Linked DNA regions of Paludibaculum fermentans. The protein of the gene in region 2 interacts with the protein of the main gene of each other region in a pairwise test. Links are inferred from orthologs where the notes say so. Each region holds a gene or a part of one and is shown on either strand. Other genes may lie near its edges. The genes, in order: dnaE, rplL and nikR.

Region 1 (10,539 bases), 3.2 Mb from region 2 along the record:
TGCTATCATCCCTTGCCGGAGATAGAAGCTCTGAAGACATGGTACGTTCCTCGCGCCAAGCGCATGCGCCGGGCTGATGCCCGCGGGTTCGAAGAGGCAACGAACAAACTCGCGCAGCTGGGCGCCGCAATATCTGGTATATCGGAGATACGGCACGGACGCGATGGGGCAAGTGTGATTGGGTTTCAGCGTGGGATCGAGCAGGTTCGTGCGCCGGAACTGATCGCTGTCTGTATGGATACCGTCGGGGTGGGGAGCCAGGTGACCCGGATGGCGATCGCGCGAGTCGAGTCCGGTGGGCTGGAGCGATAGGTGGGCAGTAGACATCACGAAAGGATGAAGAGCCTGAACAAGGCCCAGGTACCGATTATGGCAAGTGGTCCCCTGACAGCATCACAAGTATCGGAGTATCACGAGAAGGGCTACGTTCTCGCCCGCGGCATGTTCAGCGAGGCGGAGATCGAGCTTCTGGGGCGGGCGGCGAAGCAAGACCGCGAGTTGGACGCGCGCTCGTTCGGGCGCAACGATGGCGAAGGCCATGTGGTTCGCCTGTCGCTGTGGAATCACCCCGGCGACGCGCTCTACGGCATGTTCGCGAGATGCAGCTCCATCGTCGATTCGGCGGAGAAGTTGCTCAACGACGAGGTCTACCACTATCACTCGAAGATGATCATGAAGGACGCGCGCGTGGGCGGCGCGTGGGCCTGGCACCAGGATTACGGCTACTGGTATCAGAATGGCGTGCTGTCGCCGGATCTGTGCAGCGCCTCCATCGCCGTCGACCGCGCCACTCGCGAGAACGGCTGCCTCCAGGTGGTGCCCGGCTCGCACAAACTGGGCCGCATCGACCACGTATTGACGGGCGAGCAGGCCGGCGCCGACCGCGAGCGCGTCGATGCCATTCTCCAACGCTTTCCTCTTGTCTACGTCGAGATGGAACGCGGCGACGTGCTCTTCTTTCACAGCAACCTGCTGCACCGCTCCGACGAGAATCGCTCGGAGCATCCACGCTGGTCGATGATCTGCTGCTACAACGCGGCGAAGAACGATCCCTACAAAGAGGCGCACCACCCGCGCTACACGCCCTTGAACAAGGTTCCGGACTCGGCCATTCTCGATGCCGGGTTACGGCGCTTCGCCGACTCAAGCTCGGATGTCGCCTGGCTCGAGGCCGCTCGTGATCAGAGCGCAACCAGCCTGGATCAGCCCGAGTAGAGGCGTTTGACGGCCATGGCAGATCTCCACTCCACGCAGCCTATTTTGCGCACACTCATGAGCTGGCTCGCGCTGGAAGACATGGCGCGGTTCGAGGACGCTCGTGGCAATGCGGGCGCCCTCCTGCAGCGGCGGCTCGACGATGTGCTTGAGGCTGGTTACGACGGTGTTCAGTTCGATGTTGTGTTCACCAGTGACCAACTCGCTCATTGCCGGCAGCGGGGGCTCGGCATCGCGGCGACAGGACGCGTGAATCATCCGGAAGAGGCCGGCCCCTTGGCGGAGAGGCTCGCGGACGCCGGATTCCCTTGCGCGACTTTGCATGTGGGCTGGGGCATGGAGAGCCCGGACGAGGCGGCACGTTTGATCGAAGCGGTGCTCACAGCCTCAGACCGCCATCCCATCCCGCTCTTCATTGAGACGCACCGCGCCACGATTTTCCAGGACGCCTGGCGCACCGTGGACTTCCTCGCGCGATACCCGCAAGTCCGCATCAACGGCGATTTCTCGCACTGGTACACCGGTCTCGAGTTCGTCTATGGCGGCTTCGAGAACAAGCTCCGCTTCATTGAACCGGTGCTGGAACGCGTGCGCTTTCTGCATGGCCGCATCGGCAATCCGGGCTGCATGCAGGTCGACATTGGAGACGGGGACGAAACCGCACATCCCTACGTCACTCACTTCCGCATGCTGTGGACGCGAGCGATGGAGCAGTTCCTCAGACAGTCCGAGCCAGGAGGCTCCCTCTTCTTCGTTCCGGAGCTCCTCTCGCCGAAGATCTACTACGGGCGCACCTTCCCCGATGAGAACGGAGTGCTTCGCGAGGAATGCGATCGATGGGCTCAGTCGCTGGTGCTGCGGGGCTTGGCGCAACAATGCTTCGCAGAAGCGAAACGTCGTGTGGACGCCGGCTCAGGCCGGGTCCGCTAGGCGTAGAGACCCGATGGGCACGTAGAAGACGCGATAGCGCTTGCCGTCGGAAAACAGCTGTCCCGCCGCATCCTCCACCAGGACGGTGACGCGCTTGGTCACGCGATTCACGCGGCCTTTGTAGGTGCGGCCTTCGAAGGCGAAGCTGACCATGGAGCCCACACGGATGCCCGCTTCCGCAGCCTGCTCACGACGCGTGATGAGATTGTGCGTATGGGCCGTGTGGCGGAAGTGGCGGGCGGTGATGCCCTGGAATCGCGCGGCCGAGCAATCGCTCTCGCCCCAACAGAGCATCTCAATGAGGTGCACGAGTTCGTGTTCGAAGATGCGCTGCAAGCCCGCGAAGCGATTGGTGCATTCGATCCCGCAGACGGTGACGGAACGCGAGTCCTCTTCAAACGAGTCGAACAACATGTTCACCGCGACGGAGATCTCGTAGCTGACCGCGCCTGTGCGGCTGGTGAAACGAGTCGTCTTGCCGCCAGTCTTTGTCATGCGCGATGACAGCCGGAAGCTGAGACTTTGCCCTTCCAGGGCATTGCCGCACAGGCCCTCGAAGAAGAATCTGTCGTAGGCCTCAAAGAGCAGGTGCAGATCGCGCGGGTGTACAACAATGAAGTCCTCGCGATGCAGATGCCGGGACTGGGCCAGGACGTACTCCCGCACCTGCCGCAAGCGGTGCGCGACCAGATCGTCGGACCAGTGGAATAGCAGAACGTTCTCGGCGAGCAGACCGCGCGCCGGCGCTGGAGACGGAGACGCCATCTAGTCGAGCCAGCGCACGCTCACCGGCTCACCGTGCGTGCATTGTTGTGTTTCCGTCACGCCCGCGGCAATCAACGCGCAAGCTGTGTCCGTCGCGGTACGCAACGCCGCTTCCTTCGATTCTCCGGAGGCGACCTTGCACGAGTTGCGGCCCTGGTAGGTCATGCACACCTCGACACGGTTCTTGCGATTGCCCAGCATCAGGTAAGTCGTCACCCCAAGGAAGAGGAAGAAGGCGACCACGCCCATCAGGATAAATTTGCCCTTGTTCAAGCGTCGCTACTCCGTGAAGAAGCTGCCCATCTGCCGGAACTTCTGATACCGCTGTTCGATCAATTGGTCCGGACTCATCGGAGCCAGTTCGTCAATGGCCGCGACCAGCGTCTGGTGCAGATACTGCGCGGCTCGATCGTAGTCGTCCTGCGCGCCGCCAAGCGGCTCGGGGATAATGCCGTCGATCAGGCCCTGCCGCACCAGGTCGCTCGCCGTGATCTTCAAAGCAGCGGACGCCAGCGCACCCTTCGTGGAATCGCGATAGATGATGGCCGCGCAGCTTTCCGGAGAGATCACGCTGTAGACCGCGTTCTCCAGCATGAACACCTTGTTGCCCACACCCAGCGCCAGCGCGCCGCCGCTGCCGCCTTCGCCAATCACCACCACAATCAGCGGCGACTGCAGTCGGGTCATCTCCCGCAGATTATAGGCAATGGCCTCGGCCTGGCCGCGCTCTTCCGCGTCAATGCCCGGATAGGCCCCCGGAGTATCGAGGAAAGTAATGATCGGACGCCGGAACTTAGACGCCATCTCCATCGCGCGCATCGCCTTGCGGTAGCCTTCCGGCTTCGGCATGCCGAAATTGCGGATCAGCTTCTGCTTTGTGTCACGGCCCTTCTGCAGGCCGACCATCATTACCGGGTGGCCGCCGAGCATCGTGCCGAAGCCCGCGACAATGGCCGCATCTTCACCGTAGAATCGATCGCCGTGAATTTCCGTGAAGTCCGGCACGAGCCGGTTGATGTAGTCCAGCGAGTGCGGCCGTTTGGGATGGCGAGCAAGTTGGACACGCTGCCACGCCAGATTGACGCCTTGCTCACCGCGCAGCGCTTTCAGTTCGCCCTCGAGATCGGCGAGCTGTGCCTGCGCACCTGTGGAGGTGAGCTGGAGCTGCGAGATCTCGCGCTCGATATCGGCGATGCGTGCTTGCGAAGTATCGCTCATATAAAGATGCTTCCTACGAGGCTATCACTTCAAGCGCTTCCGGTCCGCAGATGCGCTCGATTTCGGCCTTGAACTCCTTATCCGGACGGATGCGCGCCGTGACATCAAGTGTCACTGCAAAGTCTCTCGGCTTCTCCAGCTTCAGCCGCACTGAGGTCTCGCCCGGCTTGGTCGTGAACAGCTTTTGCAACGCTTCGGCTTTCTCGTTGCCGGTTGCCGAAAGCCGCACACGGATGGAGACCAGCGAAGGGAAATTCACACGGGCCAACTCGAGCGGAATAATCTCCTGGATGTTCAGCTTGATCGTGCCGTCTTCCTCGGGCATCGCCTTGCCACGCACCAGCACCGCTTTGTCCTCTTCAATCTCTTTTTGAAGATGCTCGTAGCGGGTGGCGAAACACAACGCTTCCACCGAACCAGTCCAGTCCTCGAGCTGTGTGATGGCCCAAGGCTTCTGTTCCTTGTTGCGCCGCCTCTGCACGCTGCGCAGGATGCCGCAGACCGCGATTTCCATGCCTTTTTCGAGGCCCGCCAGATTCTCGGTGGTGTACGACGTGAGCTCCGTCACTTTCCACCGATACTCGTCCAGGGGGTGGCCGCTGACGTAGAAGCCGATGGTCTCTTTTTCGCCGCGCAGCTTCTCCGCCTGACTCCAGTCATTCAGCCTGGGCAGTGCGCGCGAAGAAGAGGGAGAGTCGTCTCCAATGAGCTCGCCGAACAAACCAGTCTGCCCGCTGAGCTTGTCCTTCTGGGCGCGCTGGCCGGATTCGATGCAGTCCTCGATGATCGCGAACAACTGCGAGCGGTAGCCTTTCAGACTGTCCATCGCTCCCGCTTTGATCAGGCTTTCCATCACGCGGCGATTCACCGCCGAGAGATCAACTCGTTCACAGAAGTCGTCCAGCGACTTGAAGACGCCGCCTTCGTTGCGAGCCTTCACAATGGCTTCCACCGCGCCCACGCCGACATTCTTCACTGCGCCCAAACCGAAGCGGATCTTGTCGCGGCCCACTGGCGTGAAGTTCAGGTCCGACTGGTTCACGTCGGGCTGCAGCACCTCAATGCCCAGAGAGCGGCATTCGTTGATGTACTTAACGACCTTATCGGTGTTGCCCGTTTCCGACGTTAGCAGCGCCGCCAGGAACTCCACCGTATAGTGCGCCTTCAGGTAGCCGGTGAGATAGGCGAGATAGCCATAGGCCGCCGAGTGTGACTTGTTGAACCCGTACTCGGCGAACTTCGCCAGCAGGTCGAACAGGGCCTCGGCCTTCTTGGGCGGATGGCCGTTCTTCCTCGCGCCGTCGAGGAAACGGGCGCGCTGCTTGTCCATCTCCTCTTTTTTCTTCTTGCCCATCGCGCGGCGCAGAAGATCGGCTTCACCCAGCGAGTAACCGGCGATACGCTGCGCCACCTGCATAACCTGCTCCTGATAGATCACCAGGCCGTAGGTTTCTTCCAGCAGCGACTTCAACTCGGGCAGATCGTACGTGACCGGCTTGCGGCCCAGCTTGCGATCGACATAGTCGTCGACGAAGCCGTTCTGAATCGGGCCTGGACGATAGAGGGCGTTGAGGGCGATGAGGTCCTCAATGCGCTCAGGATGCGAGCGCCGCAACACATCCTTCATGCCCGACGATTCAAATTGGAAGACGCCGTCAGTCAGGCCCTGGCCGAAGATGCGCTCATACGCGTCCTTGTCGTCCAGAGGCAGATCTTCCAGCACCAGCGTCTCGCCGCGCGTCTTCTTGATCAGCGACAGCGCCTCGTGCACGATGGTCAGCGTGGTGAGACCCAGGAAGTCCATCTTGAGCAGCCCGAGTTTCTCGAGCATGGACATTTCGAACTGGGTAACAATTTCCTCTTTGTTGGTGCGGTAGAGAGGAACGATCTCGGCGAGCGGCACCGGTGAGATGACAACGCCCGCGGCGTGCACGCCCGAGTTGCGGGCCATGCCCTCCAGGCGCTGCGCGATGTCGAGAATCTCTTTGACCTTCGGATCCTTGGCGGCGGCCTCCAGGATCGCGGGCTCCTCGTCGAGAGCCTTCTTCAACGTCATCTTCGGGTCGGCCGGAATCAGCTTCGAAAGCTTATCCACTTCGCCAAAGCTCATGTCCAGCACGCGGCCCACGTCCTTGATCGCGGCCTTCGGAGCCAGCGTGCCGAATGTGATGATCTGCGCCACCTGCTCGCGCCCGTACTTCTCGGTGACGTACTGGATGACCTCGCCGCGGCGGTTCGTACAGAAGTCCACGTCGATATCAGGCATGCTGACGCGTTCAGGATTCAGGAAGCGCTCAAACAGCAGGCCGTAGTGCAGCGGATCCACATCGGTGATCCCCATGCAGAAGCTCACCAGCGAGCCGGCGGCCGAACCGCGGCCCGGACCCACCGGCACGCCCGTCGATTTCGCGTAGCGGATGAAGTCCCAGACGATGAGGAAGTAGCCCGAGAACTGCATCTGCTGGATCAGTTTGATTTCGCGATCCAGCCGCTCAATGTACTCGGCCATGTCGAAGCGCAGTTGGCCCTGCGCCGCCATCTTGTCCAGCTTGCCGCGGCGCTTCTCAAAGCCCTGCCGCGCCACGTACTCGAAGTAGCTGTCGATGGTCTGCTCCGGCGGGACGTCGAACTTCGGGAAGGGCTCCTTCACCGGGTCCATCTTCACCTGGCAGCGTTGTGCGATGTCCCACGTGCGGTCCAGCGCGTCTTCCACCTCGCCGAAGATAGTCATCATCTCTTCGCGCGTCTTCAGGAAGAATTCGTTGGTGGAGAACTTCAGGCGCTTCTCATCGCTCACCAGCTTGCCGGACTGGATGCAGGTGAGAATGTCCTGCGCGCGATGGTCGCTGTGCTCCAGGTAGTGCGCGTCGTTGCTCGCCACCAGCGGAATGCCGGTCTCGCGCGACATGCGGTAGACCTGCGGCATCACGACCTTGTCTTCTTCCAGCCCGTGATCTTGGATCTCGAGGAAGAAGTTGTCCTTGCCGAACAGATCGCGATACTCGTACGCCAGCTTCTGCGCGTCGTCGTACTTATCGTTCATCAACGTTTCGTTGATGTCGCCCTTCAGGCAGGCCGACAGCGCGATCAGCCCCTTGCTGTGCTGCGACAGCAGGTCCTTGTCGATGCGCGGCTTGTAATAGAAGCCGTCGAGACTTGCCGTCGACACCAGCTTGATCAGGTTCCGGTAGCCTTCCTGGTTCTCGCACAGCAGCACCAGATGGTTGTAGCGCCGGTTCGTTTCGTCCTTGATCCGCCGGTCGTTCGGCGTGATGTAGACTTCGCACCCGATCACCGGGTGGACGCCATTGTCCTTCGCCTTGAAGTAGAACTCCGCGGCGCCAAACAGGTTGCCATGGTCCGTCAACGCCACCGCCGGTTGGTTTTGCTTCACGGCGAGCTTCATCAGCTTGCCGATTTCGCAGGCCCCGTCCAGCAGCGAGTAGTCGGTGTGGCAGTGTAGATGGACGAACGGCTTGTCGGACATCGGTGAATTCGGCAGAAATGGTAGGGACGGGCAGATTCGAACTGCCGACCTTCCGCTTAGGAGGCGGACGCTCTATCCAGCTGAGCTACGTCCCCGGATCTTCTATCTATTCTACAGCCCGGCTGGGGTCATCGTCTGCGCTTACCAGCGCTTCAGACCCTTGGCTCCGATGTCGCGCCGGATCTGCATCCCGTCAAACCGGATGGGCGCGCAGGCGGCGTAAACGTTATCGATCGCAGCCTGCAGCGTCGCGCCGCTATGCGTCACGCCCAGCACGCGCCCGCCGGAGGTGACCAGCTTACCGTCCGCCATCCTGGTGCCCGCGTGGAACACTGTCGCGCCGGTCGCTTCCGCTTGCTCAATCCCGGTAATCTCGTCTCCCGTCCGCACCTTGCCCGGATAACCATGCGCCGCCAGCACCACACAGACAGAAGGATCCTGTTTAAACTTGAGCAGTTCGGGCCGCACCTGCCCGCTAGCCGCCGCATGCAGCACCGCCCCGAAGTCGCAATCCATCCGATGCAGCAGCGCCTGCGTCTCGGGATCGCCCAGCCGGACGTTGAACTCCAGCACCATCGCTCCGCGTTCGGTCATCATGAGCCCGGCGTACAGGAATCCGCGGAACGGCGCACCCTCCGCCTTCATCTGCTGGACCGTGCGCTCCATCACGTCGCGCATCACCTGGTCGCGCTGCGCCTGCGGCAGGATCCGCGAATCCGAGTAGGCGCCCATGCCGCCGGTGTTCGGACCCTGGTCGCCCTCGAAAATGGTCTTGTGGTCCTGCGAGGGCTCCAGGGGCAGTACACGCTCTCCGTCGCTGAGCCCTATGAAACTCACCTCTTCGCCGGTGAGAAACTCCTCTATGACCACCTTGCCGCCAGCGGAGCCCACCAGGGCACCGCTGAACATCCCATCCAGGGTTTCTTCCGCGTGGCGGCGGTCCGGACTAATCACGACACCCTTGCCGGCAGCCAGGCCGTCGGCCTTGATCACGACGGGGTAGTCGAATTGATCCAATGACTTACGGGCTTCAGCAGGGTCAGAAGTCGAGACAAACCGGGCCGTGGGAATGCCGGCCCGCTCCATGAAACGCTTCGAGAAGATCTTGCTGCCTTCCAGCTGAGCCGCGGCCCGGGTCGGCCCAAAGATCAGGCGCCCTTTGGATTCAAAGAGATCCACGACTCCCTCGACCAGCGGAGCCTCCGGACCCACCACGGTGAGATCCGCGCCAATTGAGTCCGCCAACTGTAGTAAATCTACAGGTGTAGAAGATGATGGCTTCAAACAGGTGGCCACGGACGCGCAGCCAGGGTTCCCAGGCGCTACGTAAACCTCTGAAACAGAAGGGCTTCGCTTCAACCGCCAAGCGATGGCGTGTTCGCGTCCGCCGCTGCCCAGAACCAGAACTTTCACAGCGTAACTCCTCTCGCTACAATTAACTAGGATATCTGGGAACCCCCTCACCTGCCAATGCGACAGATCAACTACGACGTTGTGATCATCGGAGCCGGACATGCCGGATGCGAGGCGGCCCGTGCCTGCTCGCGGATGGGCCTGCGCACCGCGATGGTCACAATGAACATCGACCTCATCGCGCAGATGTCCTGCAACCCAGCCATTGGCGGAATCGCCAAAGGGCACCTGGTCCGGGAGGTCGACGCGCTGGGTGGAGTGATGGCCGAGGTGGCCGATCAGATCGGGATCCAGTTCCGCCTCCTGAACACCAGTCGCGGCCCGGCTGTCTGGAGCCCCCGCGCCCAGATGGATAAGAAGCAGTATCGCTTCAAGATGCGTGAGACCCTGGAGCACGAACCGAACCTCCGCATCCTGCAGGCCGAAGTGGCCGAGATCGAGTATGACGATCTGGCGGACGGCCGCCGCAAGGTCCGCTCCATCCGCTTGTCGGATGGACGCTCGCTCCAGACCCGCACCGTGGTCGTCACCACCGGGACCTTTTTGAATGGCCTGGCCCACGTAGGCGAGACCAAGTCCAACTGCGGCCGGAGCGGGGAAGCGCCGTCGAACCTCCTGGGCCACCACCTCCGCAGCCTCGGTCTGCAGTGGACCCGCCTCAAGACCGGCACCCCTCCGCGTCTCGATGGCCGCACCATTCAGTGGGACCGGTTCGAACCGCAACCGGGCGACCCCATCCCCACCCCTTTCTCTTTCCTCACCACCAGGATCGACCGCCCCCAGATCGAATGCCACATCGCCTACACCACTGATGAGACCCACCGCATCCTGCAGGAGGCGATCCCGCGTTCCCCGCTCTACAGTGGACAGATTGAAGGCATCGGTCCCCGCTACTGCCCCTCCATCGAAGACAAGATCGTCAAATTCCCGGATAAAACCCGCCATCAGATCTTCCTGGAGCCGGAAGGACTGGATACGTACGAAGTCTATGTGAACGGCATGTCCACCAGCATGCCCATCGACGTGCAGGAAGCAATGGTCGCCTCCATCCCTGGCTTGGAGAATGCGGAGATGATCCGCCCCGGTTATGCCATCGAGTACGACGCCATTGACCCCAGGGAACTGAACCATACCCTGGAAGTGAAGAAGATTGAGGGCCTTTTCCTCGCTGGGCAGATCAACGGGACATCAGGCTATGAGGAAGCCGCCTGCCAGGGGCTTCTGGCCGGAATCAACGCCGGCTGCCAGGTAAAGGGCATCGATCCCATCGTTTTGCGCCGCAATGAGGCCTACGCGGGCATCCTGGTCGACGATCTGGTGACCAAAGGGGCTGATGAGCCCTACCGCATGTTCACCTCAAGAGCCGAATTCCGCCTGTTTCTCCGTATCGACAATGCCGACGAGCGCTTAACGGCGGAAGGACGCCGCGTCGGACTGGTAACGGATGAGCGCTGGGCGGTTTACGAGAAGAAACTGGCGCAGAAGGCCCAGGTACTCCGTCTTTTGGAGAC
Region 2 (9,511 bases):
CTTAATACCCAGCGCGCGCAGGAACACCGAACCGTAGAACTTGCGCTTACGGTCGATGCGGACATAGAGAAGGTTCTTGGAATCGAACTCGAACTCAACCCAGGAGCCGCGGTACGGGATGATCTTGCCCAGGAAGTAGCTCTGAGCCTGGATCTTCTCGAAGAAGACGCCGGGCGAGCGGTGCAACTGGCTGACGATCACACGCTCAGTGCCGTTGATGATAAAGGTGCCGTTCGGCGTCATCAGCGGAATTTCGCCGAAGAACACCTCCTGCTCCTTGAACTCGCGGACAGTCTTTCGGCCCGATTCGTCCTTATCGAACATCTTCAGGCGGATAGTGACTTTGAGCGGCGCGGCATAGGTCATGCCCCGCTCTTCGCACTCCGCCTGGTCGTACTTCAATTGCAGGCCGACGGGGTCGCCGCAGCGGTTGCAAAAGGTGACGATGTTCTTATTGAAGGTGCCGCACTTGTCGCAAAGTACGTCGCCGGGATGGAAAGGATCGGTCTTGATGGTGGCGCCGCAGGTGGGGTTCCGGCAGACCGTGCGCAGGTGGTTCAAGCCCTTGAGGCTGCCGCACTTGCACTCCCAGTTGCCAATCGAGTAGTCGACGAACTCCAGCTCCGACAAACCACGGAAATCCGTGATCGGAAAAACGCTCTTGAAGACACTCTGCAGACCGATGTCGTCACGCTCATCGGGGAGCAGGTCCATTTGCAGGAAGCGTTCATAGCTGCGCTTCTGGACTTCGATGAGGTTTGGAATCGGGACGGAGGTCCTGATCTTGGAAAAGTCGACGCGCTCGCGAGGCGTGCCGTTGGACGCAGTAGCCATTCTCCACTCCTTAAGGCGCCGATCTCATCCGGCGGCGGGGCCGCCAGGAAGAGTCTGGCATCCCTAACTACCCGAACATCGGGCGATAGGGGTGAATCTCGGGATCGTATGTCGGGAGATGCCCGGCGCAGGGATGTCTGTCACCAAGGGCAGGAAATTGGACCAGTTCAGACAGGACAAGCCGGGAAGAATTTGGGGTACACACCGGCTGCGCAGTAGGAACGAAGTGTTGAGGTCACCCGGACGCCGCCATGGTACGGAACCCGGGTCGAATATCTTTAGCACTGGCGCAGCGATTCCTGATCCGGCTGCAGAATCTGATGCCCCCAGTCTAACAGAATGAAAAACAAACCGTCAAACGGGTGTTACTTGGGCACGCAGAAGCGGCCGGTTACAGAGCATCCCATCCGGGAACCCCGCAACCCGCCGCATCTCTGTTTTGTCGATAGGATTGCGCCCACACAGGACGCATTCACTACTTGATCTCGACGGTGGCGCCGGCGTCGACGAACTTCTTCTTGATCGTCTCGGCTTCGTCCTTGTTAACGCCTTCCTTGATCGCCTTCGGAGCCGCTTCCACGAGGTCCTTGGCTTCCTTCAGGCCGAGGCTGGTCACTTCACGCACAACCTTGATCACGTTGATCTTGTTGGCGCCGGCAGCCGTCAGAATGACGTTGAACTCGGTCTTTTCTTCCACAACCGCTGCGGCAGCGCCGCCGGCCGCAGGAGCGGCAACGGCAACAGCGGCGGCGGCGGCGGAAACACCCAGCTTTTCCTCAAGCAGCTTCACCAGCTGGGAGGCTTCCAGAAGCGTCAGGCCCTGGATATTTTCGGCAATCGCGTTGATGTCAGCCATTTTAGTTTCGAAACTCCCTATCGTTATAAAATCGTTCCACTCAAGTCCTCACCCGCGCGATCCGCAATCCGAACCCCGCCTGGAGGCCTGCCCTCACTAGGAGGAAAACTTGTTTTCCTGGACGCCCTGATCGATGACCACGGCGAGATCGCGGCCCACGCCATTCAAGACAGTGACCAGTTGCTGTGCCGGAGCATTGATCACCCACAACAGCTTGGCGTAGATCACTTCCTTCGCCGGCATGCTGGACAGTTCCTGGATCGCACTCAGGTCGATCGCACGGCCTTCCACCAAGCCAGACTTGAAAGTAAATGTCGGATTTGCCTTCGCGTAAGCCGTCAGGGCCTTCGCCAGAGCTACCGGATCCCCAGTGGTGTAAGCCACCGCGGACACACCCTTCAGCCCTGCCAAAACCTGTGCGGATTCCAGTCCGGCGGACGCCTTCTCCGCGATCGTGTTCTTGATCACGTGATACATCCCGCCAGCCCCGCGAACGGTCTTGCGCAATTCGAAATCCTGCGCCACGGTCAGCTTCGTGAAGCCCGTCACAAACACGTTCGGGGATTTCTGAAGCTCACCACGCAGTTTCTCGAGATCTGCTTGTTTCTTTTTTCTTTCCTTCATGACCGGGTCCTTTCGCGAGCGCGCTCGATGCTACAGTTGACGGAGGTTGTAGACAGTTACGTCCAGAGCGACGCCCGGCCCCATGGTGGAGCAGACCGTTGCACTCTTCACGTACTTGCCCTTGGCCACCGAAGGCTTCGCCTTAATGACGGCCTGAATCAGTGTGCTCGCGTTTTCCAGCAACTTGTCGGTCGCAAAACCAACCTTGCCCACCGGCGCGTGAATCACGCCAGTCTTGTCTACGCGGAACTCCACCTTGCCGGCCTTCACTTCGTTGACAGCCTTGGTGACGTCCGTCGTCACCGTTCCGGTTTTCGGGTTCGGCATCAGGCCACGAGGACCCAGTATCTTACCCAACCGCGCCATCGACCGCATCATGTCGGGGGTCGCAATGACAGCATCGAAGTCCATCCAGTTTTCTTTCTGGATCTTCTCCACCAACTCATCGCCGCCGAAAAATTCGGCGCCCGCCGCTTCTGCCTCACGAATCTTGTCGCCAGAGGCGATCACCAGCACCCGCTTGCTCTTGCCGAGCCCGTTCGGCAGAACGACGGTGCCGCGAACCATCTGGTCCGCGTGCTTCGGATCGACTCCCAACCGCATGTGCACTTCGACCGTCTCGTCGAACTTCGAGAACTTGATCTTTTGTACCAGCGGGATGGCGTCTTCGAGCGTGTAGGGCCGCTTCTCGATTTGCCCCGCGGCCGCAGTATACTTTTTGCCTGGTTTTCTTGCCATAGTGTGACTGGTCCAAACGGCCTTTCCACCGGTTACCCGGTCATAAGACCTCCCAATGTGGTCGGATTGCCCACCGTGCCCTGAATTGCGACCCGGTAAACGTTCCGTTAGATTGGAAAAGAACGAAACTACTACTTTAGCATGGGCGCGACTGGCGCGTCCACACCGGAACACGCTGAGACTAGTTAATTACTTCCACGCCCATCGAAACGCACGCACCCTTTACCTGGGCAATCGCTGAATCGATATCAAACGAATTCAGGTCGGGCATCTTCAGCTTCGCGATTTCCTCAACCTGCTTCATCGTAATCTTGCCGACTTTGTTCTTATTCGGCTCCGCACTGCCCTTCGCCAGGTTGCAGGCACGCTTCACCAGAATCGCCACCGGCGGCGTCTTGGTGATGAAGGTGAACGAACGGTCCGAGTAGATCGTGATGACTACCGGGATGATCAGCCCTTCCTGGTCCTTGGCGGAGGTCTTGGCGTTGAACGCCTTGCAGAACTCCATAATGTTGACGCCCTGCGGACCGAGCGCCGTGCCGACTGGAGGCGCCGGAGTCGCCTTCCCCGCCGGAATTTGCAGCTTCACTTGAGCCGTTACTTTCTTCGCCATTTCAAAACCCTTCTCAAACTCTTCTCAAGCGCACGCCCGGCACTTGCCTGCAGGCGCCAGCCTGGCCAAACAGCCTGCTAGCTGATCTTCTCCACCTGGAGAAATTCGAGCTCCACCGGAGTCGCGCGGCCAAAAATCGTCACGAGCACGCGCAGCGTGTTCCGGTCCGAGTTCACCTCGTCCACCTTGCCTTGGAAGTTGGTGAACGGACCATCCACGATCCGTACGGTCTCGCTCTTCTCGAAACTCATCTTCGGACGCGGCCGCTCAGCAGCCGACGCCTGACGGTAAAGAATCGCGTTTACTTCGTCCGCCGTCAACGGCACCGGCGTGTTGCCGCCGCCCACGAACCCGGTTACCCGGGGCGTGTTCTTTACGTGATGCCAAAGCTCGTCGTCCATGGCCATCTGCACCATGACGTAGCCCGGATAAAGCAGACGCTTGCTGGTGACCTTCTTGCCATTCCTCAACTCAACCACTTCTTCAGTGGGAATCAGGATCTGACCCAACCGGTCTGCAAACGCATACGCCGAGGCCCGGGCCCTCAGCGATTCCGCAACCTTGTTTTCGAATCCGGAGTAGGTGTGGATGATGAACCAATCCATGCCAGGGAGAGCATTCGGATCGGCCGCCGCGGCAATCTCCTCCGCGGTTACCTCCTCGGGAGACTCCGACTGGGCACCGTTTACCGGCGCGTCTTCAGACGGATCGGGGATGCCGCCTGCCTCGTTATTTTGATCGAAGTCTTGCTCGGACATGGACTAAACCCTTGTCTAGCTTGCGCTTACTACTTCCGTGCCAGCGTCTGGAAAATCTGATTGATCGCCCGGCCCAGCAGCATGTCAACCACCGCGAAGTAGGCCGCGAACAGAAATACTGCTGCGATCACAACCCCTGTTGTTGCTTGCACTTGTGCCTTGTTGGGCCAGCTCACCCGGCGCATCTCGGCTTTCAGATCCGAGACGTATTCCTTGACCTGTTCGATCCAGCCCGCGACGCCGGTCTGTGGCTGGTTGTCGCCGCTCGCTGCCGTAGTTACTGCCGCCATGGATGGCACCTTTTCCGAAGCCTTTCCGAGAGGCGTGCCTTAGGCACACCCGCTACCGACGAACGCCCCTTACACAGGCGTCTTGATTGAAATCCACCCAGATCTGGTCCGGATGCCAGGAAGATGGCAGGGGATGAGGGAATCGAACCCCCACATGCGGTTTTGGAGACCGCTGGTCTACCGTTAACCTAATCCCCTTCCCGGTAAACACTCAGTATTATAGCTCAACTTCCGGACAGCCTCGGGAACCAGCCGCCCGTACTTTCCACCCAAACCCTTGCGAACAAACGCGGCGGCCTTCTTTTAAAGCCGCCGCGCGTCCTTCAATCACTAGTCGAGAACCACTTCCGACACCGTGCCGGCGCCAACCGTGCGGCCACCTTCACGAATCGCGAAGCGCAAGCCCTTGTCCATCGCCACCGGGGTGATCAGTTCCACACCCACCGTGACGTTGTCGCCAGGCATCACCATCTCGGTGCCTTCCGGCAACTCCATCACACCCGTCACGTCCGTCGTCCGGAAGTAGAACTGCGGACGATAGCCCTTGAAGAACGGGGTATGGCGGCCGCCTTCTTCCTTCGACAGGACGTACACTTCGCCCCGGAACTTCGCGTGCGGCTTGATCGAGCCCGGCTTCGCCAGCACCTGACCACGCTCCACGTCGTCCTTGTCGATGCCGCGCAGCAACAGGCCGACATTGTCGCCCGCCATGCCACTGTCCAGCAGCTTCTTGAACATTTCCACGCCCGTGACTACCGTCTTGCGCGTGTCGCGGAAGCCCACAATCTCGACTTCCTCGCCCACCTTGACCTGGCCCTTTTCAATACGGCCCGTCACCACCGTCCCGCGGCCCTGGATCGAGAAGATGTCTTCGATCGGCATCAGGAACGGCTTGTCCACATCGCGCGGAGGAATCGGAATGTAGCGATCCACCGCTTCCATCAGGTCGTCCACCGACTTTTCCCACTCCGGCTCGCCGTTCAACGCGCCCAGCGCGCTCACGCGGCAGATCGGCAGGTCGTCGCCGGGGAACCCGTAGCTCGAAAGCAGCTCGCGCAGCTCCATCTCCACCAGTTCCAGCAGTTCGGCGTCGTCCATCATGTCGACCTTGTTCAGGGCAACCACGATGTACGGCACACCCACCTGGCGGGCCAGCAGTACGTGCTCACGAGTCTGGGGCATCGGTCCGTCAGGAGCCGCCACCACCAGGATCGCGCCGTCCATCTGCGCCGCACCGGTGATCATGTTCTTGATGTAATCCGCGTGGCCCGGGCAGTCCACGTGCGCGTAGTGACGATTCGCCGTCTCGTACTCCACGTGCGCCGCCGCGATCGTGATACCTCGTGCCTTTTCTTCGGGCGCGTTGTCGATCGAATCGAAGCTGCGGAACTGCACCTTCGGGTTATGCTTGGCCAGCGTCTTCGTGATTGCTGCCGTGAGCGTGGTCTTGCCGTGGTCGATGTGGCCAATCGTGCCAACATTCACGTGCGGTTTGCTGCGATCAAATTTCTCTTTCGCCATGCGTGCGACTCCCTGCTGCCTCCCGCCTAATCCAGCTTTTTGTGGGGACCGGCCGCCCGCCTCGGGCTCACCGGAACCTGGAAGGGTCCAGCTCGTCTTGAAAAATTCTGGAGCCGATGACCAGGATTGAACTGGTGACCTCGTCCTTACCAAGGACGCGCTCTACCAACTGAGCTACATCGGCCCTGCAACTTACTTTAGCGCAACCCTACCCGCCTATGGCAACCCCGGCACACTGCTCTCCGCGATTTCCATCACAGACCCAGGTTGGATCGCTTTCGCCCGGTACTTCTCCCGGTTCGCTCTACCATACAAGTAGATGGTGGACAGGGGAGGATTCGAACCTCCGTAACTCGCAAGGAGTGGCAGATTTACAGTCTGCTGCCATTAACCACTCGGCCACCTGTCCGTAACCGTGTTGTCGCTGCCGGACGGCAACCCTCCCAATATAACGCATCAGCGGTCATTTTGCATCAAACAATCGTGCGTGAATTTGTTCTAATCCACCTCCTTGCGTCCCGCCGCGAAGGATGGTACCAACAGTAGTTCAGGACCCTGCCGCACACCACCCATGCGCCGCCATAAGAGCCTCCACCCGCTGTCCCACCAGCACCACAACGGACTCGCCCTCTGTGTGCTCATTGAACGCGGTCTCGCCAGGGATTCTTCCGACGCCAACATCCAACGCCTCGCCGCCAAATGCGCCGACCGCTTCGATCTTGAACTCGTGAACCACTTTGAACTCGAGGAACAGGACCTCTTCTCGGCCATCCTCTCCGAGCTCGGCCCCAACGCCCAGGTCGACGCGCTGGTCGCCGAACACCGCCGCATGGAGCAACAGATCGCCCAGCTCCGCGTCGAACCCACCATCGAGCGCCTCCAGGCCTTCGGTGCCCTTCTGCGGGCCCACATCCGGAGCGAGGAGAATGAACTCTTCGAGAGCGTCCAGGACCGCCTCAGTGACGCCACCATGCAGCGCCTCGGCGACACCTTCGAAGCCCGCGCCGTTCGCGTCTGCCTCGAGCCCTGATTTCAATCAATATTCCGATGAGCACCCTACTTCAAACCAACATCCCCAGCCTCCCGTTGATCGCCCGTGGCAAGGTCCGCGATGTCTATGCCGTCGGCGACGACAAACTGCTGATGATCGCCACCGATCGCATCTCCGCGTTCGATTGCGTCCTCGGCTCACCCATTCCAGACAAGGGCCGGGTTCTCACCCAGCTCTCTCTTTTCTGGTTCGATTTCCTGAAGGACGTCGTACCCAACCACCTGATCTCGGCCAACGTCAGCGACTACCCGGCCGACCTGCACCAGTACAGCGACCAGCTCGAAAGCCGCTCCATGCTCGTTAAACGCGCAGAGATGGTGCAGATTGAATGCGTCGCCCGCGGCTACATCTCCGGCTCCGGCTGGAAGGAGTACAAGGCGGATGGCACCGTCTGCGGAATCCAGCTCCCCTCCGGACTCAAGGAGAGCGACCGCCTGCCCGAGCCCATCTTCACGCCCGCTTTCAAGGCCCAGTCGGGCCACGACGAGAACATCAGCTTCGAGAAGGCCGCTCAAATCGCGGGCCAGGACGTTGTCACGCGCCTGCGCGACCTCACCTTGGGCATCTACTCCAAGGCCGCCGGCTACGCGCTCACCCGCGGCATCATCCTCGCCGATACCAAGTTCGAGTTCGGCTTCATCGGCGACACGCTCACCCTCGGCGACGAAGTCCTCACGCCCGACTCCTCGCGCTTCTGGCCGGCCGCCGATTACAAGTCCGGCGGCGCGCAGCCCTCTTTCGACAAGCAGTTCGTACGCGACTACCTCGAAACGCTCTCCTGGAACAAGCAGCCCCCCGCTCCATCGCTGCCGGCCGACGTAATCGAGAAAACGTCCGACAAGTACCGGGAGGCGTACGAAAAGATCACTGGTAGCAAACTGTGAACTGGCTCGACATCTTCTTCCTGGTTCTGCTCGGGATCTTCGTGACGCAAGGCATTCGCCGGGGCTTCACGCGGTTGGCAATCGGCCTGGCATCCACGATGCTGGGCCTTTTCCTCGCAACCTGGTTCTATGGCTCCGCCGGAGCCTACTTCCAGCCCTACCTGAGCTCCCGTGCGCTCTGCAACATCGTAGGCTTTATGCTCGTCTTTGTTGGCGTTCAGGCGGTGGGAGGCCTTTTGGGCTGGGGCCTCTCCCGCATCTTTAAGTGGACCGGCCTCAGTTGGCTCGACCGCATGCTGGGCGCCCTCTTCGGCCTCATCAAGGCCACCCTGATCGGCGTGGTCTTCATCATGATGCTGCTGGCCTTCCCCATCAAGCCGGTGCCCGACTCCGTGGCCGATTCCACCGTCGCCCCCTACCTCGTCGAAGCCTCACACGTCCTCGTCTACCTCGCCCCGCGAGATCTCAAGGACGGTTTCCTGGCGACCTACGAGCGGGTGAAGAAGCTCTGGACCGGCGTCCGGCATGACGCCGAACACGAAACTCCACCCAAGGCGAGCAACTAGCGCGCCGTGATGCCCACCAGGCAGACGCCGCCAGCCGCGCCGATTCGTCTTCGCCAAAGTCATAACTGCTTGAAACTAAAAGCGATCTGAGCCCCTCTTGCCTGCCCCTGCGCCAGCTGCCTAAAATCCTCCAAGAAAATACTTGACGTGTCAACTAATGTCGTGTAATTTAAAGTCATGGCACGCAAGACAAGCCGCCTCCAAGAGGAACTGAAGCAGACGAAACCCTTCAGCTCCATCTACCAGGAGGCGTCTCTGTCCATCCTGAAGACCGCGGACGTCTTCCGGCGTGACACAGCACGCTTCCTGGAACCACACGAGATTACGCCGCAGCAGTACAACGTATTGCGCATCCTGCGCGGCGCAGGTGCCGAGGGCATTCCGACCTTGGCCATCGGCGAGCGTCTCCTCGAAGAGACGCCGGGCATGACCCGGTTGCTCGACCGAATGGAATTCAAAAGCCTCGTACGCCGGGTTCGCTGCGAAAAAGACCGCCGCCAGGTGCTCTGCTACCTCACCGAAGAAGGTGCGCGCCTGCTGGCCAGCCTCGACCCGTTGGTCGCGGAAATCGATCAGAAGATGGCCGCGGGGCTCACCCCCGATGAGGCCGAAACCCTGGTGGAACTACTGGAAAAGATACGGGAGACAAGACAATGACTATCGCTGAACTCGACGCCAAACTGAACGACGCCATCCTCACCGGCAAGGCACTGGAAGCCTTCGAAGAACTCTACGACGAGAACGTCGTCATGCAGGAAAACTCGAACGAGCCGTTC
Region 3 (9,274 bases), 200 kb from region 2 along the record:
GCTCCGCCATCTTCAGGAACTGGCCGAAAAAGGCGCCGGAGATGGCGATGATGCGCAATTGCGGAAACGCCTTGCGCGCCAGCCGGATGGTCTCGATGCCCTCCTGGTCGGGCATGACCAGATCGGTGATGAGGACGTCGGCGGGCTCGGCTTCCAGTGCCCGCATGGCCGCCCGCCCATCGGCAGCCTCGCGCACGGTGTAGCCGGCATCCTCGAGGACACGCCGCATGTAGAGGCGCACGGACTCTTCGTCGTCCGCCACCAGCACGCGGCAGCCGCCGGGCCCCAACTCCTCGCGCACGGCGAGCGCCAGGTCTTCCGGAGAAAACGGCTTCCGCAGATAGCGGCCCCCGGTGCCCTTCACCGACGCGCCAGACGCGTCCGGATCGCTATATCCGGACATGAAGACGACTTTCAAGGCGGGGATCGAGGCTTTCAGTTCACGAGCGAGGGTGCCCCCATCGGCGCCCGGCATCATCAGGTCCGTCAGCAGAAGATCGAGCTTCCAATCCAGCGCTTTGGCCTTGCGGAGCGCCTCTTCCGCATTGGAGGCTTCCGTGACGCGGTAGCCCAACCCGCGCAACACCTCGGAGGCGAACGCCCGAACCTCCTCCTGGTCTTCGGCGATCAGCAGGCCCTGTCCGGCGCCCATGCGCAGCTTGGCGTCCAGGCCTTCGGCTGAGGAGGAATCCTCGGGCTCCGCCGACGCGCAAGGCAGGAAGACGTCGAAACAGGAGCCCCGGCCCACCTCGCTGCTGACCCGGATGTCGCCCCCGCTCTGGCCGACGATGCCATAGGCCGTGGAAAGCCCCAGGCCGCTACCCTCGCCCAATCCCTTCGTGGTGAAAAACGGCTCAAAGAGATGCCCCAGGACCTCCTCGTTCATGCCGTTGCCGGAATCGGAGACGCGCAGCAGGATGTACTCGCCCGGCTCCAACTTGTTCAGGGATCCAGCCGGCGGCCGGGTGATGGTCTCGTTCCGCGTAGCCAAGGTCAGTCGCCCGCCGGCCGGCATGGCGTCGCGCGCATTCAGAGCAAGGTTCAGCAGCACCTGTTCCATCTGGCCCGGATCGGCCAGGGTAACGTCGTCCACGGCGCGCAGATCCAGCGTCAACTGGATCTCCTCGCCCACCAACTCCACCAGCATGGGCTCCAGCCCTTTCACCAGCGTGTGGAGGCCCACCGGACGCGACCGCATCACCTGCCGCCGCCCGAACGCCAGCAACTGCCGGGTTCGTTCCGCCGCACGCTCACTCGCCTTCACCACCTCCTGTAAGTAGCGAGGCAGCACCGAATCGCCGGGCGGCAGGTTGGCCAGCGCCAGCCGCGAATAGCCGGTGATCACCGTCAGCAGGTTATTGAAATCGTGCGCCACGCCGCCCGCCAGGCGGCCCACGGCCTCGAGCTTCTGCGACTGCCGGTACTGCTCTTCCAGCGCCAGCCTATCAGTCAGATCGCGTCCAATCGCCGCGATGCCGGTAGGTTCGCCCCGGGCATCAAACAAGGGCGTGTTGTCCCATTCGAACAGGCGCCGCTGGCCATTGCGGCACAGCACCTCGTTGCGGCCCGACCGCGCTCCGCCCAAGTCGTGAAACACGCCCTCCAGGCGCATGCGCGCCGCTGCGTGCACCGACTCCGGCAGGAACTCGTGAAACCAGTCGAGCCCCGTGAGCTCCTCGCGGGCACAGCCCAGCAGACCGGCCAGGTACTCATTGCAGAACTGAATCCGCCCATCACAATCGAGAATCAGCGCCGCCACATTGGCTGATTCGAGCAGCTCGCGGAATCGCCGTTCGGACTCGCGCAACGCGCTCTCCGCTTCCATGCGCTGCGTCAGATCGGTCGCCAACACCGCCAATTGCCCCGGGGAGGGCCGGAATGCACTCAGCTCCAAGGTGGCCTGATAGCGGGTCGAGTAGTGAATGGTCTGCCGTTCTTCGCCCGTCTCCACCACATCGAGCAGGGCGGCATAGGTGGTGCGGTCGAAGTGGGGCAGAACCTCCAGCAGTGTCCGGCCCAGCACCTCCTCCAGCGGGACGCGCAGCATCGACTCCATCACCGGATTGCATTGCACCCAGCGCAGCAGCCGCTGGCCCGAATCCGGATCAGTGGACACATCGAACAGCCCAAACCCGGCCGGCATCTTCTCAAAGAGCTGCCGGTACTGCCGGTCGCTGTGCAACCGCTGGCGCTCCGCCCGCAGGCGGTCAAGTTCGGCCGAAGCCCGCGCCCCGAAGTGCTCGAACAATGCGGCCGAGTAGCCGTTGGCCTGCATCGGCTCAGTCCCCAGCACGGACAGCAGCCCCAGCGTCTCACCGCTGGACGACCGCAAGGCCAGCCCCAGGTAGCTCTCCACGGACATCTCCGCCAGCATCTCGTCGGCCGGAAACAGGCGCTGCACCCCGCTGGAGAAGATGCACATGCCCTTATTCACAACCGCTTCGCAGGGAGTGCCCGCCAGATCGTATTCCACATCCTGGCTGACCTGGCCATTCACCGCGAAGGCGATGGAGCGCACCCGCGATTCCGCGCCCGGCAGCAGTTCGGTCACCAGGCAATAGCGCATGTGCAGCGCCTCGGACAACCGCACGGCCAGGCGTTCAAAGTACTGCTTGCCCGTCAGGGACGAGACGGTGTCGAGCACAGCCAGCAGGGCCGCCTCCGCATCGCCCGATCGCACCACGGGGCTCAGCCAGCCGCACAGACGCCGCGGTTTTCCGTCCGGCTCGGATTCCATGATCCGGCCGCGGCTCACAACCCAGAAGTAATCGCCGCCCGGCCGCCTCATCCGGAATTCCTGATGGAGTTCCAGGATGCCTACACCGGCGGAACGATCCATCGACTCGGCCAGGCGCGGCATGTCGTCGGGATGCACCAGGCCTGAGTGGATCAACTCACCGACTGTCAGGCGCCACCCGCCCGCCTGGTCCTGAACGCCAAACGCCGGCTCGGGCGACAGCAGCTCCCTGATCTTCGCGCTGAAAAAGACCTGCCCGTTGACCCTGTCCACCTCCCAGTAGCCTTCACCGGAAGCCTCAAGAAGATGTCTCCAGCGGGCGGATTCAGCGGACAGTGGAGATTCGTGGCTGACCGGGTCGATTGGCATAAAAGTACCGAGTCTTGGGCGGAATCCAGGCGCTGGTCTCGAACTACATTAGCCCACAGGGGATTCGTATTGCAATTGCATGGCAGGGGCGGAAACCCGGCTTCAGGGCTCCGGCCGGAAGAGATAAACCGCGATCTCGGCGAAGAGGTTCGGCGCCATCTCTCCAGCCCAGTGCCCGGCGGCGAAGTAGCGCCGTTCCACATGCCAGCCCTGTTTCCGGATCAGGTCCTCAAAGTCGATCACAGTCAGAAAATGGACGTTCGGCGAATCGTACCAGTCGAACGGGAACAAGTGCGTCTTGGGAGCCCGTCCGCTGAACAGATGACTCAGCCGCACCCGCCAGTGGCCGAAGTTCGGGAACGCCACGATGGCGTGCTTGCCGATGCGCAGCATCTCCTGCAAAACCATCAGGGGCTGCAGCGTCTCCTGCAGCGTCTGGCTGAGGATCACGTAATCGAAAGCCTTGTCGGGATAGTCCTTCAGGCTCTCTTCGAGATTGCCCTGGTAAACGGTGACGCCGCGCGCAATCGCCCGCTGGACGAGCTCACGCTTCAATTCCACGCCGCGCGCCTCCACTTGTTTGTGGACCTTGAGCCACTCCAACAGGGCTCCGTCGCCACAACCCAGGTCGAGTACCTTGGCCCCGTTCGGAATCAACTCACTGATCAGGCGGTAGTCGGTGCGGCCAAGCACTTCCGTGACCTTCAACGCAGAACCTCCAGCGGCCGGAACTCCCTCACACAGCGCGCCAGGAAGCCGCGCACGATCTCCGTCTGCTCTCCGATATCCACCAGGAATGCGTCGTGGCCATAGTTCGACGAAAGCTCGCAATAGGTGACGTCGTGGTTGCGGCCGCGCAACGCGTTCACCATCTCCTGGGATTGATAGGAGGGATAGAGCCAGTCCGACGTGAAGCTGATCACCAGGAACCTCGACCGCGCCCGCTCCAGCGACGCCGCCAGCGACGGGAAGCCCGCCGACAGGTCGAAGTAGTCCATCGCCTTGGTGATGTAGAGGTAGGAGTTCGCGTCGAAGCGCCCCACAAACTGGCTGCCGCGGTAGCGCAGATAGCTCTCCACCTCGAAATCCACCTCGAAGTCGTAGCCGAAACTCTTCTTGTCCCGCAGCCGGCGCCCGAACTTCTCGCGCATCGACTCGTCGGACATATACGTGATGTGGCCCACCATGCGCGCCACCGAGAGCCCGCGCGCCGGAGGCGTTTTGTAGTAGTAATCGCCGGCGTGAAAGTCGGGATCGGCCATGATCGCCTGGCGCCCCGTCTCATTGAACGCAATCTGCTGCGCGCTGTGCCGTGCCGTGGTCGCAATCGGCAGGCAGGCTTCCACGGCCTCCGGATAGGCGACCGCCCACTCCAGCACCTGCATGCCACCCATGGAGCCGCCGGCCACTGCCAGCAGCTTCGGAATGCCCAGGGCATCGATCAGCGCCTTTTGCAGGCGCACCATGTCGCTGATGGTGATGCCCGGAAACTTCAAGCCATACGGCTGGCCTGTCGCGGGATTGATGGAGCTCGGCCCGGTCGTGCCGCGGCACCCGCCCAGGACATTGCTGCAGATCACGAAGTAGCGATCCGTATCGAAGGCCTTGCCCGGCCCGATCATGTTGGCCCACCAGCCCGGTTTGCCCTCATGGTCGATGCCCGCCGCATGCGCATCGCCCGTGAAGGCGTGCTCAATCAGAATGGCGTTCATCCGGTCGGCGTTCAATGTGCCGTAGGTCTGGTAAGCGACGGTGACGTCTTTGAGCGTCTCACCCACATCCAGCGTCAACGAAGGGATGAGGGTGAACTGAGTTTCCACAATCATGGGAGGATCAATCGCGCAAGGTGCGCCTTTGGTCCTTATTGTAGCGTGAGCCGTCCACTCAGCCCGCGGCGGTCAGAGTCAGCCGCCCGTGCTGCACTCCTTTGGTGCTGATCAGGCGGTCCGCGATCTTCTGCACGCTGCCGCACTGGCCGCGCAGGACCAGCACTTCCAGGCAGTGGTCGTGGTCCAGGTGGACATGCAGCGTGGAGACGATCTCCTCGTGATGATCGTGCTGGATCTCGGTGAGCTTGTCGCTCAACATGCGCACATGATGGTCGTAGACGAGCGTCAGCGCGCCCACCACCGGCGACTCCGGCGACATGGTCGATTCCTGGATCAGCGCGTCCCGGATCAGGTCGCGGAACGCCTCGCTACGGTTCGTGTAGCCGCGTTTCTCATTTAAGGTGTCGAAGCGCTTCAACAGCTCTTCGTCGATTGCAACCCCGATGCGTGCCAGTTCGCCCATACCCTCCATCATCAGGCAGTGCGGGCCGCGCCTCAAGGGGGCTGCGCGTCAGGCGGATTCGATCTCGAATACCAGCTTCTTCGACCGGATCTCCTTGCCGTTCAGCCACAGGTGGATTGCGCCGCCGCTCAGCTTGGCCTTGCAGCTTAGTGTCCTCACCGGCAACCCGCCCACCACGGCCTTGGCTTTCCCGCCCGCGTAGAGGAAATAGTGATGCTGCTTCGTCTGTGCATCCACCACCTGGAGATTCACGCTCTTGGGCGCGCGCGGGGCGCCGTCGACCGTCGCCGTCACGCCCCCGGAATAAGTAAGCCCGATCTCCAGTGCGTAGACGGGCTTCCCTTTGATTGCGGCTTTCACCACGCCCGCTTCCAGCTTGATGTACGTGCTGGGGTCAGCGAATTGGCGCGGCCTCCGCAGCTCCGCAATCGAGCCCGTCGAGGTGTAGACAGACCGGTGCAGCACCGTGCCCTTCATCGTCGGCCGGTCGATCATCTTTTCGTCGCCCATGTAGATGCCGACATGCGTGATGACACCCTGCGACCAGCCATCGTTGTACGTGTCCTTGAACAGGATGATGTCGCCCGGTTGAGCCTCCGGCAGCTTCACCTTCGGACCCACCTCATCCCCGGCCAGGCTGTCGGCATAGCCGGACCCCGTGGAAAGCCCGTCATGGACGAGCAGGGCATAGTCACTGGGAAACTTGACCACCGGCAGCTTGATCCCCGCCTGGCTGAAGACATGCCGGACAAACTCACAACACTGCGCCTTCACGCCGTAGCGGAAAGGCTGGTTTACCCATTTCTTCGCGCAACGGACCACACGCGTACGTGGATCCACCGCCTGACCCGGCTCACGGGCAGCCGCTCGTCCTGGAATCGACGTGGTTGAGGACGCCATGGACTGTTCCTCCGGCGACGGATTCTAGCACCTTGAATCTGCCGTGGCGCGTCCTGTAAGTGATTGGTAGGAAAAAGGAATCCTGTCGCCCGCATCGCGCAGCTTCGTGCGCCGTTTTGGGGCGTTCCAGCGAAATTTGGTGTTCTTGTCAGTCTATCATTTCGCCCGAAGTGTTGAAGAGTGGCCCCGGAAATGGAAAAATGGATGTTGTCCCCCATCACAGGAGAGAGCTTGCCCACCACAGCCATCCTCGCCCTGGAGGACGGTACCGTCTACCAGGGCCGCGCGTATGGCGCACGAATCGTGCGCACCGGGGAGGTCGTTTTCAATACCTCCATCACCGGCTATCAGGAAGTGTTCACGGATCCGTCTTACACAGGGCAGATTGTCGTTCTGACAAATCCTCAAGTTGGCAACTACGGCACCAACGACGGCGATGACGAGTCCGCGCATCCTTACATAGAAGGCCTCGTCGTCCGCGAATGGGCCGAAGCCCCGTCCAACTGGCGCAGCCAGCGGACGGCCGACCAGTTCCTGGAACAATACGGCGTACCCGTGATTTCGGAAATGGACACCCGCGCGCTGGTGCGCAAACTGCGCATCGGCGGTGTCCTGCGCGGCGCTCTTTCGACAGCCGGCCATTCGGCCGAGGAGCTCATCGAAATCGCCCGCAAGAGCCCGTCGATGGCCGGCCTGGAGCTGGCCACCCGCGTCTCCACCAAGACTCAATATGAGTGGAACACGCCCGTCGAGGCCTGTTCACCCTCCGAGATCATCAAACAGCACGAACCGGGGCAGTTCCATGTCGTCGCCTACGACTTCGGGATCAAGCGCAACATCCTGCGCTGCCTCACCTCCATCGGCTCCCGCGTCACGGTGGTGCCCGCAACAACCTCCGCCGAAGATGTTCTGGCGCTGAATCCCGACGGCATCTTCCTCTCCAACGGACCCGGAGATCCTGAGCCGCTGGAGCACCAGGCCGCGCAGATCCGCAAGATGATCGGCAAGAAACCCATCTTCGGCATCTGCCTGGGCCACCAGATCATCGGCCTCGCGCTGGGCGGCAAGACGTTCAAGCTGAAGTTCGGCCATCGCGGCATCAACCACCCGGTGCTCAACACGCGCACCAACAAGGTGGAGATCACCGTGCAAAACCACGGCTTCTGCGTCGACCCCGACTCCATCAACACCAGCGACGTCGATCTCTCGCACATCAACCTGAACGACCAGACGCTGGAAGGGCTGCGGCATCGTTCCGAGCCGCTCTTCTGCGTGCAGTACCATCCGGAAGCGGCGCCCGGGCCGCACGATTCCCAATACCTGTTTGAGGACTTCGCCCAGATGATGAAGGAGCACAAGAAGTAGGAATGCCGCGCAGAAACGACATTCATCGCATCCTGATCGTCGGCAGCGGCCCCATCGTCATCGGGCAGGCCTGCGAGTTCGACTACTCCGGCACACAGGCCTGCAAAGCCCTGCGCGCCGACGGCTACGAAGTCGTCCTCATCAACTCGAACCCGGCGACGATCATGACGGACCCCGACCTGGCCGACCGCACTTACGTCGAGCCGCTCACCGTCGAATACGCCGAGGAAGTCATCCGCAAAGAACGGCCGGACGCCCTGCTGTCCACCGTGGGCGGCCAGACCGGCCTCAACCTTGCCGTGGATCTCGCCGAGCGCGGCGTCCTCGACAAATATGGCGTGGAGCTCATCGGCGCCAAGATCGATTCCATCAAGAAGGCCGAAGACCGGCTCCTGTTCAAGGACGCCATGCGCAAGATCGGCCTCGAGACCCCGCAATCGCGCCTGCTGCGCAGCGTGGAAGACGGGCTCGAATTCGCCAACAAAATCGGCTATCCGATGATCCTTCGCCCCAGCTTCACGCTGGGCGGCACCGGCGGCGGCATCGCCTACAACCGCGAAGACCTGCTCAACATCCTGGAACGCGGCCTCGATCTTTCGCCCGTCCACGAAGTGCTGGCCGAAGAGAGCGTACTCGGCTGGAAGGAGTACGAGCTCGAGGTGATGCGCGACCAGGCCGATAATGCCATCATCGTCTGCTCCATTGAGAACTTCGATCCGATGGGCGTCCATACGGGCGACTCCATCACCATCGCTCCGGCCCAAACGCTGACTGACCGCGAGTATCAGATGATGCGCGACGGCGCGCTGGCCTGCCTGCGCGAAATCGGCGTTGACACCGGCGGCTCCAACGTCCAGTTCGCCATCGACCCCAACTCGGGCCGCATGGTGATCGTGGAAATGAACCCGCGCGTGTCGCGCAGCTCTGCCCTCGCGTCCAAGGCCACCGGCTTCCCGATCGCCAAGATCGCCGCCAAACTGGCCGTCGGCTACCGCCTGGACGAGATCAAGAACGACATCACGCGCAAGACGCCGGCCTGCTTCGAACCCACCATCGACTATGTGGTGGTGAAGATCCCGCGCTGGCAGTTCGAGAAGTTCCCCGGCGCTGAGTCCGTCCTCACCACGCAGATGAAGTCCGTCGGCGAAGTGATGGCCATCGGCCGCACGTTCCGGCAGGCTCTCAACAAGGGCATCCGCGGCCTGGAGACCGGCAAGTCTTCCTCGGCGACGGTGTATGACGACGATCTGATCGAGAACCGCCTCATCACCCCGAATCCTGACCGGCTGGGCTACATCCGCTACGCCTTCGAGAAGGGCCTGACCGTGGAAGAGGTCTTCGAAATGACGAAGATCGATCCGTGGTTCCTGAAGCAGATCCGCGACGGCATCCTGTATGAACAGGAGCTCGACGGCAAGGCGCTGGGCGACATCACGGCTCTGGAATTCCGCCGCGCCAAGCGTGACGGGCTCTCCGACAACCGCCTGGCCCGCCTGACTTCGGCCGATCCGCTGGCCGTGCGCGCCCGCCGCAAGGAACTCGGCGTCAAAGCCGTGTTCAATCGCGTCGACACCTGCGCCGCCGAGTTCGAGAGCTTCACGCCCTACCTCT

The links.
Region 1: the proteins of rplL (region 2) and dnaE interact in binary tests that used the Escherichia coli proteins (3 or more experiments, as listed by UniProt). The link is inferred for Paludibaculum fermentans from one-to-one orthologs.
Region 3: the proteins of rplL (region 2) and nikR interact in binary tests that used the Escherichia coli proteins (3 or more experiments, as listed by UniProt). The link is inferred for Paludibaculum fermentans from one-to-one orthologs.

What each region holds. Positions count from the first base shown.
Region 1 is NZ_CP063849.1:6,020,173-6,030,711, forward strand. Bases 3,942-7,954 are described here. They hold dnaE (DNA polymerase III subunit alpha), read right to left. Parts: upstream 7,616-7,954; coding sequence 4,142-7,615; downstream 3,942-4,141. Other genes in these bases: IRI77_RS23730 (acetyl-CoA carboxylase carboxyltransferase subunit alpha), read right to left, coding at 3,942-4,128; purD (phosphoribosylamine--glycine ligase), read right to left, coding at 7,757-7,954. In the rest of the region: IRI77_RS23710 (phytanoyl-CoA dioxygenase family protein), read left to right, coding at 370-1,215; IRI77_RS23715 (sugar phosphate isomerase/epimerase), read left to right, coding at 1,231-2,145; IRI77_RS23720 (SprT-like family protein), read right to left, coding at 2,128-2,910; IRI77_RS23725 (hypothetical protein), read right to left, coding at 2,911-3,183; more of IRI77_RS23730, read right to left, coding at 3,190-3,941; more of purD, read right to left, coding at 7,955-9,079; tRNA uridine-5-carboxymethylaminomethyl(34) synthesis enzyme MnmG, read left to right, coding at 9,086-10,539. UniProt on the Escherichia coli protein: DNA polymerase III is a complex, multichain enzyme responsible for most of the replicative synthesis in bacteria. This DNA polymerase also exhibits 3' to 5' exonuclease activity. The alpha chain is the DNA polymerase catalytic subunit.
Region 2 is NZ_CP063849.1:2,817,743-2,827,253, forward strand. Bases 1-2,985 are described here. They hold rplL (50S ribosomal protein L7/L12), read right to left. Parts: upstream 1,691-2,985; coding sequence 1,310-1,690; downstream 1-1,309. Other genes in these bases: rpoB (DNA-directed RNA polymerase subunit beta), read right to left, coding at 1-834; rplJ (50S ribosomal protein L10), read right to left, coding at 1,787-2,314; rplA (50S ribosomal protein L1), read right to left, coding at 2,345-2,985. In the rest of the region: more of rplA, read right to left, coding at 2,986-3,052; rplK (50S ribosomal protein L11), read right to left, coding at 3,234-3,665; transcription termination/antitermination protein NusG, read right to left, coding at 3,743-4,423; preprotein translocase subunit SecE, read right to left, coding at 4,453-4,713; tuf (elongation factor Tu), read right to left, coding at 5,044-6,234; IRI77_RS11040 (hemerythrin domain-containing protein), read left to right, coding at 6,806-7,264; IRI77_RS11045 (phosphoribosylaminoimidazolesuccinocarboxamide synthase), read left to right, coding at 7,282-8,169; IRI77_RS11050 (CvpA family protein), read left to right, coding at 8,166-8,735; IRI77_RS11055 (MarR family winged helix-turn-helix transcriptional regulator), read left to right, coding at 8,913-9,392; IRI77_RS11060 (SnoaL-like domain-containing protein), read left to right, coding at 9,389-9,511. UniProt on the Escherichia coli protein: The binding site for several of the GTPase factors involved in protein synthesis (IF-2, EF-Tu, EF-G and RF3). Is thus essential for accurate translation.
Region 3 is NZ_CP063849.1:2,616,477-2,625,750, forward strand. Bases 3,695-6,442 are described here. They hold nikR (nickel-responsive transcriptional regulator NikR), read right to left. Parts: upstream 5,399-6,442; coding sequence 4,991-5,398; downstream 3,695-4,990. Other genes in these bases: metW (methionine biosynthesis protein MetW), read right to left, coding at 3,695-3,814; metX (homoserine O-acetyltransferase MetX), read right to left, coding at 3,811-4,932; IRI77_RS10230 (C40 family peptidase), read right to left, coding at 5,447-6,298. Also shown: IRI77_RS10210 (response regulator), read right to left, coding at 1-3,106; more of metW, read right to left, coding at 3,209-3,694; carA (glutamine-hydrolyzing carbamoyl-phosphate synthase small subunit), read left to right, coding at 6,530-7,663; carB (carbamoyl-phosphate synthase large subunit), read left to right, coding at 7,666-9,274. UniProt on the Escherichia coli protein: Transcriptional repressor of the nikABCDE operon. Is active in the presence of excessive concentrations of intracellular nickel.